DNA from 3 places in the Paenibacillus sp. 10L310 genome. Region 1 is predicted to be linked to each of the others. Evidence: riboswitches for the same ligand, from Rfam matches in the RefSeq annotation. Region 1 holds a riboswitch; each other region holds the start of a gene.
What was found. A riboswitch is a leader RNA that binds a small molecule or an ion and turns the genes downstream of it on or off. The one in region 1 is predicted to bind S-adenosylmethionine.

Region 1 (6,059 bases):
AATCATGTGATCCCCTGCAGAGAACATCATGAACACGCTTGAGATCGCAGCCATCCCGGAAGAATAGGCAAAGCCTCGTGCGCCGCCCTCCAGCAATGTGATGTAATCTTCCAGAGCCTGACGTGTCGGATTACCCGAACGACTGTAATCATGTTGAGGCGGATTGAAGATATCAAAATGATGGAATGTTGATGCTTGGTAGATCGGTACACTGGAGGCTCCAGTCGTTTTGTCAATCTCATCGCCAAAATGGAGTAATTTGGTATCAAATTTCAACTCGGAATTGGGCTTGTTGTTGGACTCACTCATGAGTGCACTCCTCCTTCCACTTCCTGTTGTGCAGCTGTCAGAGCATTGCCGAGATCTGCAATCAGATCATCCGCATGTTCAATGCCTACGGAGAACCGGAGCAAACGGTCATCCACACCTACGGCTTCACGAATTTCAAGCGGAATATCCGCATGAGTCTGTACTGCCGGATAAGTCATGAGTGATTCAACTCCGCCGAGACTTTCGGCAAAAGCAATGAGTTGGATATGACGTAGCAACGGTTCAACATAACGTGCATCCTTCACTTTGAAAGAGAAGATACCTGTGTTACCCGTGGATTGTTTGTTCTGTATCTCATACCCCGGATGATCAGATAGACCTGGATGATACACTTCACCCACTGCAGGATGCTCAAGCAAGTATTTGGCAATGGTAAGTGCATTGTACTCATGACGCTCCATGCGAAGAGCCAAGGTTTTCATACCTTTCATCAACTGGTAGGAATCACTTGGAGATAATACTGCTCCAATGGAATTATGGAGGAACGCCATCTCTGCAGATAATGCCTCACCCTTGGTTATAATTAATCCGGCCAACACATCATTGTGTCCGCCCAGATATTTGGTAGCGCTATGAATGATGATATCGGCACCCAGTTCAATCGGACGTTGGAAAAATGGAGTCAGCAACGTGTTGTCAACAATGGTCAACAGGTTGTAACTTTTCGCCCAGGAAGCGACAGCTTCCACATCTGTGATCATCATCAACGGATTGGTTGGTGTCTCAATAAATACTGCTTTGGTATTCGGCTGACGAACATTTTCCAGTGCTGCAATGTCATTTGTATCCACATAACTTGCGGTTACACCGAAACGGGACAAGATGCGTTCAAGCAGACGATAGGTGCCGCCGTATAGATCCAGCGATACAATCAGATGATCCCCTTGACCGAACATGGCAAAGATGGTTTGTAGCGCGGCCATACCCGAGCTACAGGCAAATCCTGCATCACCGGACTCCAGCGCTGCGGCCGCCTCTTCCAACACTTTGCGAGTTGGGTTGGTCGTACGAATATAATCAAACCCCGTGCTTTGTCCAAGCTTCGGGTGGCGAAACGCAGTGGATTGATAGATCGGAAAGTTAATGGCGCCTGTAACCGGTTCATTGATGGACCCAATTTGTGCTAAGCGGCTTTCGATTTTCAACTTGTTGTTGTCTTCCATTGCTGCATCCTCCTGTAATCTCGATTAGATTTGCGGGCCAATATCGTAAGGTGTTTCTTGATACACATAGTAATTGAGCCAGTTAGAGAATAATAAGTTGGCATGAGCGCGCCAAGTAGCTGGTGGCACACGGGAAGGATCGTCATTCGGATAATAATGCCTAGGCAATGCGATATCCAAACCTTTGGCTGCATCCCGGTCATACTCCCACTTTAATGAGAACGGGTCATACTCGGCATGTCCTGTGGCAAAAATCTGTTTGCCGTCTTTGGTAGCAACCAGGAAGATCCCCGCTTCATCAGATTCAGCCAAAATCTCTAAATTCTCATTCTTTTCAATATCTTCGCGTCTCACTTCCGTATGACGGGAATGTGGAACGTTGAATACTTCATCGAATCCACGCAACAATGGAACATGTGGTTTATTGATGGTATGTGGGAAAACGCCAAAACACTTTTCATCAAGTGCAACCTTGGGTACGTCAAAATGATGGTATAAACCTGCCTGGGAAGCCCAACATATGTGGAGGGTTGAAGTCACATTGGTTTTGGTCCATTCGAAGATCTCCTGGATTTCATTCCAATAGTTCACGTCTTCGAAATCCATCTGTTCCACCGGGGCACCCGTAATAATCATTCCATCGAAACGGCGGTGCTCAATCTCATCGAAGGTTTTATAGAACAGATCCAAATACTCCTGAGACGTATTCTTCGACGTATGGGATTTGGGATGTACGAGAACGACATCCACCTGAATAGGCGTGTTTCCCACCAGACGAAGCAATTGTGTTTCGGTCGTTTCCTTTGTGGGCATCAGGTTTAATATAGCGATACGGAGTGGACGAATATCCTGCTGATATGCAGAAGTTTCATCCATGACGAAGATATTCTCTCCTTCAAGTACTTCTTTTGCTGGTAGAGTATCGGGTATTTTGATTGGCATAGTAAGTCTAACTCCTCCTTGTGCATAGATAGATGCAGCCACCCTTGGCTTGATGTCTTCACATCAATACAGTTATAGACTGCCTTGAGCTTGTAAAAACATTGAATTGCTCTTTCATCCAACGTTACAAACAACCTCAAGTTCCTTAGCGAAAATCACTGCTGAGAAGTCGGGGCATATGACAAAGACCTTCCTCGGATTTCGAGAAAGGTCATATGTAAAATAGATATGCGCCTCTCTCATCTCTCAGTTACAACAGTGCCACCTGACACTTAGTCGCTGCAAGAATTAGCACCGTGCGGTATACCGCCGGTTGCCGGGTTTCATCGGGCCAGTCCCTCCACCTACTCTTGATAAGATTTCGCTGTATTAGATTGTAATTAAATATGGTTCACCGTCTACTTTATTACATTAATGCCCTCACGTCAAGTTGCAGTTCGATGTCTACTTCCCAGATCGGAACCGTTCATCATCCGTTGTCATACACTGCCTCAGGGCGCGAAATAGACACATTTTTGCGCTTGAAAGCACCTTGTACCAGCGGTATACTAAACAAGGTGTTATAAACCCTTATGTGAGAGGTGACATATTAAATGGATGGCGACCCGAGGCCTGACTGGCAGCCGAATTCCGACAAACTGCATAGAGAATTGACATCAGCATGCCGGCAGCGGGACGTGACTTCCGTTTGATTATATAGTGAACGCAGCCCTGATCTCCAGGCTCCGCTGCCGACCGGCTGATTTGTTCTTTTTGCGCCCATAATGATAATATCCGCCAAGTTGGCGGGTGCAGAAGGAGTAGATTAACGATGAAAATCCGGTTGGTAAACAACGGTGTATTTATTCCGGTGGACGATATTCAGCAGGCGCTGACTCCACCAGCGGAAGGATTTTACTGGATTGATGCAGACGTAGACGATTTGGCGGTACTTCAGCCGCTGTTCTTGATGCATGATCTGGCTGTGGAAGACTGTCTTAGTGACGAAGAACAACGTCCGAAGATTGAAATTTATGAGAACCATTATTTTATTGTGATTAATAGCATCCGTTTTGATGATGAAGAGATATTTCTACGTGCCGTCAACCTGTTTCTCGGCAGACATTTCATTATTAGTGTTACCAAGCACAAGGTCAGCGAATTGCGTACACTGAAACCCATCCTGTGGGAACAGGAAATCAGTACACCGGATCGTCTGCTGTATTTGCTGGTTGACTTGATTGTTGATAATTATTTCACCGTAGGTGACCGAATTGAAGCACGGATCGAGAAGCTTGAGGAAGACATTCTGATGCATACCAAAAAGTCACATCTGAATGAGATCATCGGGCTGCGCAGTGAGATTCTGTGGCTGAAAAAAGTCCTTGGACCTCAGAAAGAGGTCATTAACACCTTGAACAAAAAAGATCTGCGTCTCATCGATGATCAACTGCAAAAGTATTTCAGTGACATCTATGAGAATGCTGTAAAAATATCTGAAACCTTTGAAACTTATCGCGACCTGATGGGCAACTTGCGAGAAGCCTACCAATCCAGTATTGCGAACCGGGCGAATGAAATCATGCGTGTATTTACCGCCATTACCACGGTCTTCATGCCGCTGACGGTCATTACCGGTATATACGGCATGAACTTTACGAATATGCCAGAGCTTAACTGGAAATACAGCTATTTTGTTGTGATTGGCCTAATGGTTACCCTGGGCCTGAGCATGTTCTTCATTTTCCGCAAGAAAGACTGGGTATGAACTCGTATGAAATAACAAAGACGAAGCGCTCCTCCGGGAGAAACGCCTCGTCTTTTTTCATTTCTGATTATTAACCAACATTCTTCTCTGTCTCTGCGTGCCGACGGAAGCGGATTCGAATCATGCGCAGCCTTTCATAGACCTGCTCCAGACTTCCTCCATCGGGTTTCTCTCCTCCATACACCTTATGTAATACTGGCTTCAGGAACGTATCTCCCATCTCCTCATACGCACTCCATACGGCCTCTTGTTCGTTCTCTGGCATCACTGCCAGCTCCACATCAAGAAGACAATCGGTGTCATAACCTTCGTGATCCAGTGCCTCTAACAGCTCAACCAACTCGCGTCGGGATAATCCGGATCGATTAACAATCTCCTCTAACGTATACCCTTCCTTCATGCCTTCAAGCACCTGCTTACGTGTGGTGAACTTATCAAGTTCCTGCTTGTACTTCTGCTCTCTCTGCTTGTATAACCAACTCTCATACTCTTCTTCCTTCAGCGCCGTGTATACCCAGTCCAGCGGGAATGTCGTTGAACGCTCCAGTCCGGTTGTAATCTCCATCCATTCCGTACCATACTCAGTTGCTTTGCTCTCTCCTACGCCCGGAAGTTGCATCAGTTCATCCAGCGATTGCGGAACAAAGGCACTGATCAAACGCAGCAGACGATTTGTTGCAATAAAATACGGTGCCTTCCGGTCAGACACAGCTCTCTTCCTGCGCCATGTGCACAGATCCGTATATAATTGCTCATTGCCGTATAACTCACTGTAACAATGGAGCCGCTGTCCACCATAACTGCGTGACTTCAGATCATCATTCTCATGAAATAACCCCTGCAACTGCGGTCGGTACCCCTCACTCATCTGTATGGCAAGCTGATGACGGTAAATATGAAGCAGCTCCTCCCAAGAAGTCCCCTCATACCAGATGCTGTCCTCACGCTCTCCTTCCTCATAGCGACTCCATCCCAGCTGCCAACTATCTTCCTCTTCCCCAATCCATAACTGTGCATATTCTGCATTCTGATCTGACATTCTGGACAATCTGTTCATGAAAATGACTTCCATTTTCCGTTCCCTCCCTTTGAATATTCAGCTTATACGAGTTAGAGATGCTACCTACAGGCAGCACAAAAAAAAACACCCCTCCTGCAAAATCCATGCAAGAGAGGTGCTTCCTCATTAACCGTACTATGCTGTTGCCCATATCATACCACAATGGTAAAATTCGTCAATCCCTTAATGACCTACTTATTCAATGCCAACTTGGCAAGCGCCAGTGAACCACACAGACCCGCATTGTCACCAAGTCCTGGTGAAACAACATACTGGTCAATGTCGGATTGAAGTGCCGGATGCTGAACGTATCCAGCCAGCAACTCCTGCAGTTTGCTACGAACCATCGGGAACAGGTGCTCCTGCTTCATTACTCCGCCACCCATGACAATTTTCTGCGGAGAGAGAATCAGAACATAGTTCATCAGGGCGTGTGCCAGGTAATGTGCTTCGATCTCCCAAGCTTTATGATCTGCAGGCAGTTCATAAGCCGGTTGCTCCCAACGTTTGTTAATGGCCGGTCCTGCTGCAAGGCCTTCGAGGCAGTCACCATGATACGGACAGAAACCCTCGTATGTATCCTCCGGATGTCTGCGTACAATGATATGTCCCATCTCTGGATGTGACAATCCATGGACCATTTTACCGCCAACCACAGCACCTGCACCAATACCTGTACCCACAGTGATATACAGACAGCTCTCAAGACCTTGTGCAGCGCCCCAGGTTGCTTCTCCAAGTGCCGCACCATTCACATCCGTATCAAATGTCATCGGCACATCAAAATGCTCCTTGAGCTTGCCAATCACGTTATACT
Region 2 (6,059 bases), on a different contig from region 1:
AAAGAAAGCAGAACGTACGGGATATACAAATCGCTGGGAATGACATCTCGTCAAATCCGGTTGTCGCTCACCATGGGAATGTTCATACTGTCCTCCGTGGGAGCCATACTGGGTATTTTCGTCGGCGTATACCTGCTGCCTCTTCTACTCGAAATGGTCCTTTCCGGTTATGGTATCGTACAACTTCCACTGATCCTGCATTGGGGTGGAATGGTACTGTTCAACTGTCTAAGCATCATTGCAGCCAGTCTTGGCTCGTGGTTCTCTTCGAGAATCATTCGGGAAGCATCGCCACGTATACTGGTTATCGAATAATGTAATCAGAATGCCTTAACACAATAAAACAAGCCCTTCCATACCTCTATAGGATGTGGAAGGGCTTGTTATCGTGATATGAACTAATTCCGCCATTTCTTCGCAAGTGCACCAATCTGATGTGGCGTAGTACGGCAGCAGCCGCCAATAATTTGCGCGCCCGCAGCAACCCACTGTTTCGAAGCATCACTCATGCTGCCACAGGTACCCTGTCCGCTCCACGTCTTCGTCACTGCATCATACGTCTCACCTGAGTTCGGATACACAATAACAGGTTTGTCGCTAGCACTGCTGAGAATACCCACTGCTTCCGTCACCACTTCCATCGGAGCACAGTTCAGGCCAATCGCCGCAATCTGCGGCTCGGAGCCAAACGTCTGTGCACATACCTCAAGCGGTGTGCCCTCGCTGATGCTTGTCCCGTCTTTTAAAGAAAAAGATAACCAAGCATACGCATGAGGGAACTCCTTCAGTACATCAACCAGCACCTGTGCTTCCTGCAAGGAAGGAATCGTCTCAAACGCCAGAATATCAGCACCTGCTTCAAGCAGCACCGCCATACGCGGACGGTGAAATGCGACAAGCGTCTCATCCGACACGCCGTAATGACCCACATACTCAGAACCATCCGCCAGATAGGCGCCGTACGGTCCAACGGACCCGGCAATAATTGGACGTGAACGAAGACAGTCTTCTTTGCGATCCCCTGTACGATCTGTTAAATGCGCCTCATTCTCCACGTTCTCGGAACATACCGAAGGAGCTTCTACAAGCTGACTTATCGAGCTTTCTCTCCCTACTAAACTACTCTGCACTTCTGCCCACACGTCATCTCTCGCCTGTATAGCCAGTTCCACCGTCTTGCGGATCAGCTCCAGTGCTGCCTGTTCATCGATCCCTCTCTTGCGGAAACCATCTACCGTCGCCTGATAACTGGATGTAATTGCACAGTCGGCTCCTGCTCGAAAATAATCTGCATGGACCTGAACGATAACATCCGGATTCTCAAGCAACACACGAGCAGACCATAGTGGATCATCGAGATCACATCCATGCTGTTCGAGTTCCGTAGCCAACGCTCCATCCAGAATCATGACCGGATGTTCACGAAGGATCTGTTCTATGGGGTTAGTCTGTTGTTCTTGCGTCATGTACTTGTCCTCTTTTCTTATTCACACGTTCTGTCAGATAATAAGCAGCGTAACATACTGCGATAAACGGAACCCCACAATACAGCGCAATCCGCTGTGTCGGGTCAAAGGCAATACCTATGCATGAAGCCAGGCATAATATAAATGAAACAATTGGTACCACCGGATACAGTGGTGTGCGGTAGACCAGATCTTTGACCGCATGTCCTTCCCGGATATATTGTCTGCGGAACATGTATTGGGAAGCGCTGATGCTCATCCATACCGCAACGACAGCCAGACCTGAAATGGAAACCAGCGTAATATACACCGTACCTGGCGCAATGATGCTGGACAGCAAGGCCAGCGCACCACCCACCATACTAATCAGAAGTGCATTCAGCGGTACTCCGCTTTTGGTCAATTTGGCAAACCACGGAGAGATCGTTCTTTTGTCAGCCAGAGACCAGAGCATACGTGAAGATGCATACAGGCCTGAATTGGCAGCAGAGAGAATCGCCGTCAGAATAACAAAGTTCATAATGTCTGCTGCATAGGGTACACCCACCCGCTCCATTACCGCTACAAACGGACTTTCCAGTACACTGGCATCCGACATGGGCAGCAAGGCCGACAAGATAATAATCGTTCCGATGAAGAAAATAACCAAACGCCACAGCGTTGTATGAATAGCCTTTGGTATCGTCTTTTCCGGGTTCTCCGTCTCACCGGCGGCAATGCCGATTAACTCGGTGCCTGAGAAGGCAAAGTTTACAGCAAGCATGGTCATCAATATCGCTGTAGCCCCATGAGGGAACCACCCGGATGCGGTAATATTCGATAGAAATGGAGCCGGTTCAGAATCCGCCATGGGAATGAACCCAAACATGGCTGCGCCACCGATAATAATGAAGATTACGATAGTCACTACTTTTACAGATGAGAACCAGAACTCGGATTCCGCAAAAAATTTCACCGTTAGAGCGTTAAACAGAAAGATCATCAGTGCAAAAACCGCGCTCCATATCCATACGTTTACCGATGGGAACCAGCGCTGCATAAGCAATCCAGCGGCTGTGAATTCGGAGCCAAGCGCAACAGTCCAGGTTAACCAGTACAACCAAGCTACCGTGTAACCTGTTGCTGGTCCGATATATTTGGCTGCATAACTATGAAATGCTCCCGTCTCTGGCATATGAACAGACAGTTCACCAAGACAGAGCATCACCAGATATACAACGATGGCTCCAATCAGATAGGACAGAATGGTTCCCAGTGGTCCCGCCTGCTGAATGGTGTAACCTGAGCTGAGGAATAATCCCGTTCCAATGACTCCTCCGAGAGAGAGCATGACCACATGCCGTGCCTGCATTTTCCGCTGAAAATGCCCTTTGTCGTTGTTGTTCTCCATACCTGCTGCTCCCCTACTTCTTCATCCAGAAAAAACAAAAAAGACCCACTCTGCCTAAAGAGTGCGCCGTTACTGACAAATAAAAACAAACGCTCCTATCTATCAGGCTTTCACCCGCTGGAATTAGCACAGTATCCTTCAGATCTGTTGCTGAGGTTTCTAAGGGCCAGTCCCTCCACCTCTCTGGATAAGAAAATGATTTTTTACTAATATAGCGATCTATCATGAATGTGTCAACATTTAAATAATAAATGGCACACCTCGCTATTCGGTGGAAGACCCCGGATTGGTGATGGTGGTCTTTACCTCATAGGTGATCGGCACGGTGCTAAAAATTTTATCCCAATCGTCTTTGACTTTTTTCCATGTTTTAGGTTCTTTGATACGTAAGCTATCCCGAAAATCCGCAACATCTACTTTATAGGTATGCTGCAGTTTGTATAACAACTGTCGAATCTGTTGTTTGGCAAGTTCAGCAAATTCTTTTTCCAATTCACTGAGATATGCACCTTTTTCCTCTTCCTCGGGAGCACGCCAATCCTCCATCAACCAGCCTTCGGATTCAGTTTTCACATGGAATGAAATATCATCGCCAACCACTTTTGGAATTATTGTTGTTTTTTTCTTCTTCATTTCATATACAACAGTGAACCCCTCTTTATTGTATGTCTTCAAGATACCTCCTTTTTCTTTAGGTCTGAGCCAAGATAGCCCTTCTAGATCCGTTTGGCTGAGTTCCCCGATGAATTTGGTTGTTTTCCCATCAAAGATACTGGCACCGGAGAACTTGTCCTCTCCATTGAAGTTCAGTACATTCTGGAGCAAAAAGCTGGAACCGGATTGCATTTGTGCATCTAATTTGGAGAGTAGAACGGGGTCCAGGATTTTATTGGACAAGTATGAATTACCGGTAATACCTGTAAGATAAAATGCTGGAATCCGGGAAGGATCATCTGAAGTCAGTACATCAACAGCGCGATGATGGCTAATCAACACTAGACAGTTAGGACGAATATCGTTATCCCGAAGTACAAAATCCAGCAGCTGGTCCAGACCATACTTTTTGGCGATATCCTTGGACACAACGATAACCTTCAGATGATGTCCGATGAGCGGATGATCTCGTCTCAGTGCAAACTGACGAAAGATTTGCAGCAAGGAATCTCCGGTAAGCTGTTCATTGGAATAGGACGTTTTACCAGAAGCAGGCGAACCGGATTGTTGGCTCTTCTGACTGCTGGAATTACCGGGAGCAATCTGTACCGTGGCTGTCACATTGTTCTGCTTGGAATACCCTCCTCCCTGATTGGCGATGTTCTCCTCAAATTCAGTCTCTTTGCCGATATCGATCCCGAGACCAACGTAGACACTTAGATCCTCTATCTCTCGACTGCTCCAACATCCGGATATCGTTAAGAGAATGCATAATACAGTGGCTAAGCGTAACAACATGCGGAATGTAATCATGCATGCTTGCCTCCTTTTTTGCGAATCAGACTTAACAACAGTAGTACCAGAGGTAAAATGCCAAACAAAAATACGGACACATTGCCTAGCATATCTCCTAGTACGAAGGTATCATCCACTGTTTTGGGTATCATTGCTGTCAGATAAATGAACGGCAGCAGGCCGTACATGATGCCTTTGATTTTTTTGGAACGAAACAAATCACGAATACCCACCGAAGCGCAGTAATGTGTAATTGCTGTAGTCGAAAAGATTTGCATAATCCAGATGACCAGCAATAAGGATTCAAAACGCTCGAATATCAGACCCTGGATTTCGAAGCTTCTTACCAAATCCAGCGTTGGCCAGGTTCGAGTTTTGATGCCATCGAGCGATAAACTGCCTATAACCATCACCACCGTGATCAAGTAGATAATAGTGGATATGAGTATCCCCCAGGTCATCGCTTTATTGCTCTTCTTCGGATTTTTCATATAGGCAGTCATGATTAACATCACCTCATAGCCCGTATAAGATAATAGTGAAGGCTTCAACCCTTGGAAAACGGGCATAATCCCATCACCGAGGACGGGTCTCAGATTGCCAATCTCGAATAGCTGATTACTAAGCAAAATTTCAATCACAAATATAATAATCGTAATCGGAAGGATGATCTCAAACACACGTACGATAACGCCAAGCCCGCCTGAAATCATATATACACCGATCCACATGAAGACCATCACAATCGCCCAGGTGGGGGTGCGTTCGAGCAGATACATCCCAGTCACTTCAGCCATAACTCTGATTTCGAATGCGGCAATAACTATGAAATACATAATCATAGACAATCCCAGTATGTAAGCAATCCAGCTGCCCGTAATCTCACGGGTGAACTGGAAGACGGTTTTCTCCGGAAATCTGCGACACAGGGTAACCAGAATTATTCCCACACCTATGATAATGAATCCAGATAGGATAATGGAAATCCAGACATCCGGTGTTCCGACAGCTTTGCTGGTCGTTCGAGGTAGTGTCAATATCCCGGCACCAAGCATGTAATTGACAATAATTACAACGGCCTGTGTCGTGGTTAGCTTTCCTTGGGAGCCATTCACTTAGTTCACCTCCAGACCTTCAGTAGATGGAATTCCATTTATTTTTTCCGATCATCATCGATCGGATTAGTCATTTTGGGACGCATTCTCATCATATTTAGCGGTGCACGGATAACAAAATCCTTCCATTCATTCATGTGATAGGGAACGGCTGGTGCAACATAAGGTACGCCAAAGCTTGAGAGTCGTGCCAGATGTGTACACACAAGCAGAAAGAACATAACCACGCCAAACAATCCGAGTACGGCTGCGCTGAACATAGCGGCAAATCGTAGAATCCTTAGCGTTAATCCCGCACTATAGACCGGAATCGTAAAGGAAGAGATGGCTGTTACCGCAACGACAATGACCAGAAATTGGCTTATTATTCCCGCTTGCACGGCTGCTTGGCCAATAATCAGACCTCCTACGATACCCATCGCTGGCGCAATCGGTTTGGGCAAGCGTATCCCGGCCTCCCTCAAGATTTCAATTGAAAGCTCCATGATGAGTACCTCAATAATTGAGGGGAATGGCACTCCAGTACGCGTTTCAATAATCGTCAATACTAGCTTGGTTGGAATAAGACCCGGATGAAACGAGATAAACGAGATATAGAGCGCAGGAGCAAGCAATGCCAGCATCGCGGCCATAAAACGC
Region 3 (6,059 bases), on a different contig from region 1:
TATACAGCAGAAGCTGGGGATAGGCATCCTGGAAAATGAGTGCATTGCACCGCTCCAGCAGCCGATACATATGCTCGCGATCGCTTTGATTCTGTAGATTATGCATTAAGTCACTCTGAAGATCTGTCATGTGATATCCGCCGTTGCGAGAGACTATATGGGCCAGTAGTGCCCAATGCAGTTCGGGATATTGCTCATAACATTCCAGATAGGCTGCCGTGCGGGTGATATTACTCCGATTGTGCTCCTGAGTCAGTGTCTTAATCTCTTCCAGAATGATGCAATCTTCTTCGCAGACGAGTGCGCTTTGAACCTGGTCCGTGCGTGTAAAAGATTTGTTGCTGGTAGGTAACAAGCGCTCCACCTCAGACTGTAAGGCAGCTGCCGTATCGGTATCCCACTCGATGTCACGCAATGGGTGACGAAGCTGTGCTGAAGCTTGCCATGCAGCCTGTTTGCCACGCCAGATTTCACGGGCAGCACCCGGAATGGAACGGACCATCTGCAGAAGGGACCCGTGATGTTGTTCGCTGGAAGAATCGGTTCTGGTGGAAGTCATGATGTGACATCCTTTCATGATGTTCTGGGTTTATTTTCACAGACCATGTGGTTATTCTAAGTATGCGCTGATTATTTGACTTCCACTCGCCAATTTGCTTCACTTAGGGTAAGACAAGGTACAGAAAGGGAGATGAACTGAATGGAACAGATTACTTCCAAACCGGCTTTTGATGTAGCCATCCAATCCCCACGTTTGACGATTGCCGTATTCAAGGCACACTGGTGTGGTGACTGCAAATACATCGATCCGTTTATGCCTGAGGTTGAAGAGAAATATGCACGTGAACTGACCTTGATTGAGGTCGACGTGGATCAGGTTGGAACCGTTAGTGAAGAGCAGAATATTCTTGGCATTCCAAGCTTTGTGGCGTATACAGATGGCCGCGAACTCGTACGGTATGTGAACAAGCTGCGCAAGTCCAGAGAAGAGATTGAGCAGTTCCTGGATCGCGCAGTTGAGGTGTACAACACGATTCATAAATAATGTTATACAAGCTCAACTTTTACACAGGCACTCCGATGACAGAATAACCTTCCGATCGCTGTTATCCCCAGATTTCTTTGATCCCTTTTATAAAGGGGAGAAATCCGGGGATAAAGGCGAAGCATATGCTTCCGATGTAGCTTTCTTTCAGAAAGCTTTTAGCTCCGCTTCTTCAGGCTATTTCTGTCCTCTCCGTTATTGTGTAGATGTTTCATTGAACTTATATAAAAGTATGACAGGTTCATGTTGTAAAAGGGTATACTAGATGAAACGCCATTTCTCTTGAAATAGGGAAATGGCGTTTGCGTTTGTGTGTTCAGGATTCTGTTTAAGACACAATTGAACTGGCATATCCCTCAATTACATATCCTCAATGACCTGCGGGTCATTATTTCACCAGACGTTAACATTTTGTCACAAAGCGCGACGTCAATGAACATTTTATCCGGTATAATGAATTTAGTTGTGAAATAAGTGTCAAAGTACCGAAACAAGCGGAGAATATTCTTCGCCATCTTAAACCAACAGCGGGTGAGAAAAAATTGAAACACTTAACTTTGTTTAAATGGTTAACCGTATTAACCTGTCTTGTCATGTTTCTGGCTACTTTTGGTGGAGGCATCGTAACCAAAACGGAATCAGGCCTTGGCTGCGGAACAGAATGGCCTTTATGTAACGGAAAACTCGTTCCCGCACATACTGTGGCTTCACTCATTGAATATTCCCATCGCGCTGTAAGTGCACTGGCTGGACTGTTGTCCATTGCCTCGTTTGTTGCTTTTCTGCGGTTTGGCAAATCACGCCGTGACCTGCAATTGTTTTCTTTCTTAACTCTGGTATTTGTTATCGTCCAGGGAATCATGGGGGCTTTTGCCGTTGTCTTCTCCCAATCTTCAGCAGTCATGGCACTGCATTTTGGTTTTGCACTGATCGCTTTTGCGAGTTCTCTAATGATGGCGCTGGGCATAAGGCAGGAGGCAAAAGATGGCGGATTGGAGCGCCTGAATAAATACCCTCGGGTTAGCAAAAAATTCAGGAATCTGGTCTGGTTCTCCACCATTTACACATATCTCGTGGTATACACAGGTGCATTTGTGAGTCACACGGATTCTGCCGGCGGATGTTCTGGATTTCCGCTTTGTAACGGTCAGATTATTCCTGAGCTTTCGGGTGGGGTAGCGGTTGCTTTTGCTCACCGTGCAGCAGCTGCGTCGCTCGTGATTGTTATCGCGATCCTGGGTCACTTCGCTTACCGTAATCATCCGGACAACAAGGAAATGCGTACTCTGGGTGTGGTATCCGTTGTTCTTATTCTCATGCAAGTAGTCATTGGTATTTTCATGATGGTGACAATGAACCGTCCGGAAGTATACATGTTCGTAGCTCTTGCTCATATGCTGGATATCGCCATATTGTTCGGAGTCTTAACGTATATGAGTTTCCTGGTGTACAAGCTACATCGCCCGGCTAATCGTTTTTAAATATGAAAGTCCACCATCCAGTGATGTACATCATTGGACAGGTGGACTTTGTTTGATGTCAGAGGGATCAGGGCAACCTATGGCAAGCAGCAATTACACGGAATGAATGATGCTTCGTTTACGGTGATGAATTCTTGTTGATTTGGAAAAGAGGAGGTTAGATATGCTGCGAACGTTGTTGGGGGAAAAGCCGCGTATAAACGAAGGTAAATTGAAAGCAGCGATGGACGCAATGGCGCATACGCTTGAGCTATTTCAACGACAAATGCATGTGGACCATGATCCCACGCATGACTATCGGAAACTGTATGTGTGGACTCAGGGACTCATCTCCTCACTGGATGAACTGGAGCAAAGCTGTTTCGCTGCTGCTCATTTTCGTAAAAAGGTCGTTGCAGGTTCAACGGATGATATGACGCCGACTGAAAAAGCCGAGTATGCACGTTATGTGTATTTCTACAAAGATGGCTTTATCCGCTGCTTTGCCATTCTGGATAAAGTCGGCACAGTATTAAATGAAATATTCCAGCTGAATACTTCCAATACCAAAGCGCATTTTTCTTATTTTACTGTGTTAAGGCAGTTCGACTATGCAAGGGAGCATCATGATCTTGCATTGCAATTAATACAGATCAAGGACTCTTATCGTGAACCGATGAGCAAGCTGCGCAAGCGACGTAATATGGAAATTCACTACATGAACTCAGAAATGCACGATGACCTGTGGCAGTTACACCAGACCTTGCAAGGTAAAGTGAAATTGGAGGATCTGAATCAGCATGTGCAGGAAATGCGTCAGGGCGTGGATATGGTCTGTGAAACGTTAACAGCCTCTTATAGTTATATCAATAAAATATGGAAAAGAAATAATTCCCTTTGACAAATCGGAATACTTGGAATATACTGAGTTTCAATCGAATGTTACATGGATATAACTGATATTTCGGAAGTTACGTTCACATTATAAAGCATAAACTACATGAACTTATAAAATCCTACAACAACATATTTCTTATCGAGAGCGGCGGAGGGACAGGCCCGATGAAGCCCGGCAACCGATTTGTAATGACATGATACATGTATCATTCGTTATAGATGTTAGGTGCTAATTCCTACAAAATGGTGCAAGACACGATTTTGGCAGATGAGAAGGTATATTCTTTCACGTGAAGAGCCCTCTTTGTATCTGCAAAGGGCTCTTTTTTTGTACTTTAGGGGGAGTTTTCCTTTAGATCGGGTAAAGATACATGTAGGTGGTTGGAAAGGGGCAAGTGCGATTGATTGAATTAAAAGGTTTAACGAAAACGTACGGCAAAGGAACAAAATCTACAACAGCGTTATCCGAGTTGAATTTGAGCATCCAAAAGGGCGAAATCTACGGAGTGATTGGCCATTCCGGAGCGGGCAAAAGCACATTGATTCGCTGTATTAATTTGCTGGAACGGCCTACGGAGGGTGAGGTATGGGTTGACGGAATTAACCTGACTGAACTGAGCAAAACCGAATTGCAGCAACAGAGACGCAAGATCGGAATGATTTTTCAACACTTTAATCTGTTATCCTCGGCAACGGTATATGACAATGTAGCTTTTCCACTAAAACTTGTGAATACACCCAAGGAAGTCATTGATCGCAAAGTGAAGGAAATGCTCGCACTGGTTGGTCTGGAGCACCATAGCAGCAAATATCCGGCTCAATTATCGGGTGGCCAAAAACAACGTGTAGGGATTGCGAGAGCACTTGCAAGTGACCCAAATGTTCTTCTCTGTGATGAGGCTACTTCGGCACTTGATCCGCAGACGACAAATTCAATCCTTAAGTTATTACTCGACATTAATGAAAAGTACAACCTTACGATTGTGCTGATCACACATGAGATGCATGTCATTCAGAACATCTGTGACAAGGTGGCTGTCATTCATCAAGGTGGCATTGTGGAACAAGGACCTGTTACAGACGTGTTCCTGAAGCCGCAGCATGCGATTACGCGGGACTTCATGATGCGTGACCATGAAGCTGGACTTGCTCTGGAAGAGACCGCTCTGGCAAATGCAGGCGTTGAATTGCAGGCAGGTGCTGCTTCCAAACTTGTGAAGATATCCTTTCTGGGTAACAAAACGTATGAAGCGATTTTGTCTAGAACGGTACGTAAAACAGGCGTGGATTTTGCCATCCTGCAAGGTACAATCTCTACGATCAAACAGGTTCCTTATGGGCAGCTGACCGTTCGGTTCGAGGGTGATTCAAATGCGATTGATCGGACGATATCAGAATTAACCGCTGAGGGACTTGATGTGGAGGTGCTTCGTTAGATGGATTTTTCAACCGTACGTTGGGAAGAGGTTGGTAAAGCTTCCATAGAGACACTGCAAATTTTGGGTGTATCAGGCTTGTTTACCGTTATCTTAGGTTTACCGCTCGGAGTACTGCTGTTCATGACAGCCCGATCTGCTTCGATTAAGTCACGGGCAGTGTACACTATACTATCCCTGATTGTGAATATTTTGCGCTCAGTCCCATTTATCATATTGATTGTTGCTCTTATTCCATTCACTCGTATACTCGTCGGTACAGCTACGGGGGTGCTCGGCGTTATACCTCCTTTGGTGATTTCAGCAGCTCCTTATTTTGCTCGTTTGGTGGAGACGACGTTGCGAGAAGTTGATCGTGGTGTCATTGAAGCGGCACAGTCGATGGGTGCATCGACCGGACAGATTGTAAGACGGGTGTTACTGCCTGAGGCACTGCCTGGACTGCTTGCTGGTATAACGATCACCATTGTTACGCTCGTCTCCTATACGGCGATGGCGGGCATGGTTGGCGGTGGAGGTCTGGGAACACTGGCAATCAACTATGGATACTTCCGTTATCAAAATGAAATTATGATCATATCCGTAGTGTCGATGATCATTCTAGTGCAAATTCTCCAGATGGCTGGAGATCGCTTGGTTACATTTTTCACCAGGAAATAACACATAGATAACATGATGGATATGCATTAATGCAGATGCCACATGACAAAATGATTAGAGAAGGGGTTTTACACATGAAAAAATGGTCTTTTGCTCTACTTAGTCTTATGTTGATTGCGGTTCTCGCAGCTTGCGGAAACAACAAGGACGCCGATAGCGGCGCAGACAATTCAGCAGGTGCACCTCGTACAGTTGAATTGAAAGTTGGAGCTTCACCTACACCACACGCAGAGATTCTGGAAAGCATCAAGCCTGAACTGGAAGCACAAGGTATCCGTCTGCAAGTCGTTACATTCAACGACTATGTTCAACCCAATCAGCAACTTGCTGACAAAAAATTGGATGCAAACTTCTTCCAGCACCAACCATATCTGGACACAGAGAATAAAGAACGTGGATTCAACCTCGTTTCTGTAACACCTGTTCATGTTGAACCTTTTGGTGGATACTCCAAAAAGATTAAGTCTTTGGATGAATTGGCAGACGGCGCAAAAGTAGCAATTCCAAATGACCCATCCAATGGTGGACGTGCTTTGTTGCTGCTTGCGAAGGAAGGTATCA

Region 2: linked by a shared signal. The riboswitch ahead of mmuP (S-methylmethionine permease) and the one ahead of metA (homoserine O-acetyltransferase MetA) in region 1 are both predicted to bind S-adenosylmethionine.
Region 3: linked by a shared signal. The riboswitch ahead of AC1DE7_RS16690 (methionine ABC transporter ATP-binding protein) and the one ahead of metA (homoserine O-acetyltransferase MetA) in region 1 are both predicted to bind S-adenosylmethionine.

Annotation. Positions count from the first base shown of each region.
Region 1 is NZ_JBFTKC010000001.1:494,154-500,212, reverse strand. Features, by position in the region: gene AC1DE7_RS02635 (trans-sulfuration enzyme family protein) at 1-309, opposite strand, end outside; gene AC1DE7_RS02630 (PLP-dependent transferase) at 306-1,493, opposite strand; gene metA (homoserine O-acetyltransferase MetA) at 1,518-2,435, opposite strand; SAM riboswitch class I at 2,672-2,795, opposite strand; gene corA (magnesium/cobalt transporter CorA) at 3,247-4,182, shown strand; gene AC1DE7_RS02615 (HRDC domain-containing protein) at 4,253-5,254, opposite strand; gene AC1DE7_RS02610 (ROK family protein) at 5,434-6,059, opposite strand, start outside.
Region 2 is NZ_JBFTKC010000008.1:191,744-197,802, forward strand. Features, by position in the region: gene AC1DE7_RS18795 (ABC transporter permease) at 1-315, shown strand, start outside; gene mmuM (homocysteine S-methyltransferase) at 399-1,466, opposite strand; gene mmuP (S-methylmethionine permease) at 1,444-2,856, opposite strand; SAM riboswitch class I at 2,949-3,050, opposite strand; gene AC1DE7_RS18810 (Ger(x)C family spore germination protein) at 3,121-4,323, opposite strand; gene AC1DE7_RS18815 (spore germination protein) at 4,320-5,420, opposite strand; gene AC1DE7_RS18820 (spore germination protein) at 5,459-6,059, opposite strand, start outside.
Region 3 is NZ_JBFTKC010000007.1:6,499-12,557, forward strand. Features, by position in the region: gene AC1DE7_RS16670 (DUF2515 family protein) at 1-559, opposite strand, end outside; gene AC1DE7_RS16675 (thioredoxin family protein) at 701-1,045, shown strand; gene AC1DE7_RS16680 (COX15/CtaA family protein) at 1,639-2,526, shown strand; gene AC1DE7_RS16685 (Cthe_2314 family HEPN domain-containing protein) at 2,690-3,406, shown strand; SAM riboswitch class I at 3,536-3,677, shown strand; gene AC1DE7_RS16690 (methionine ABC transporter ATP-binding protein) at 3,804-4,838, shown strand; gene AC1DE7_RS16695 (methionine ABC transporter permease) at 4,839-5,498, shown strand; gene AC1DE7_RS16700 (MetQ/NlpA family ABC transporter substrate-binding protein) at 5,573-6,059, shown strand, end outside.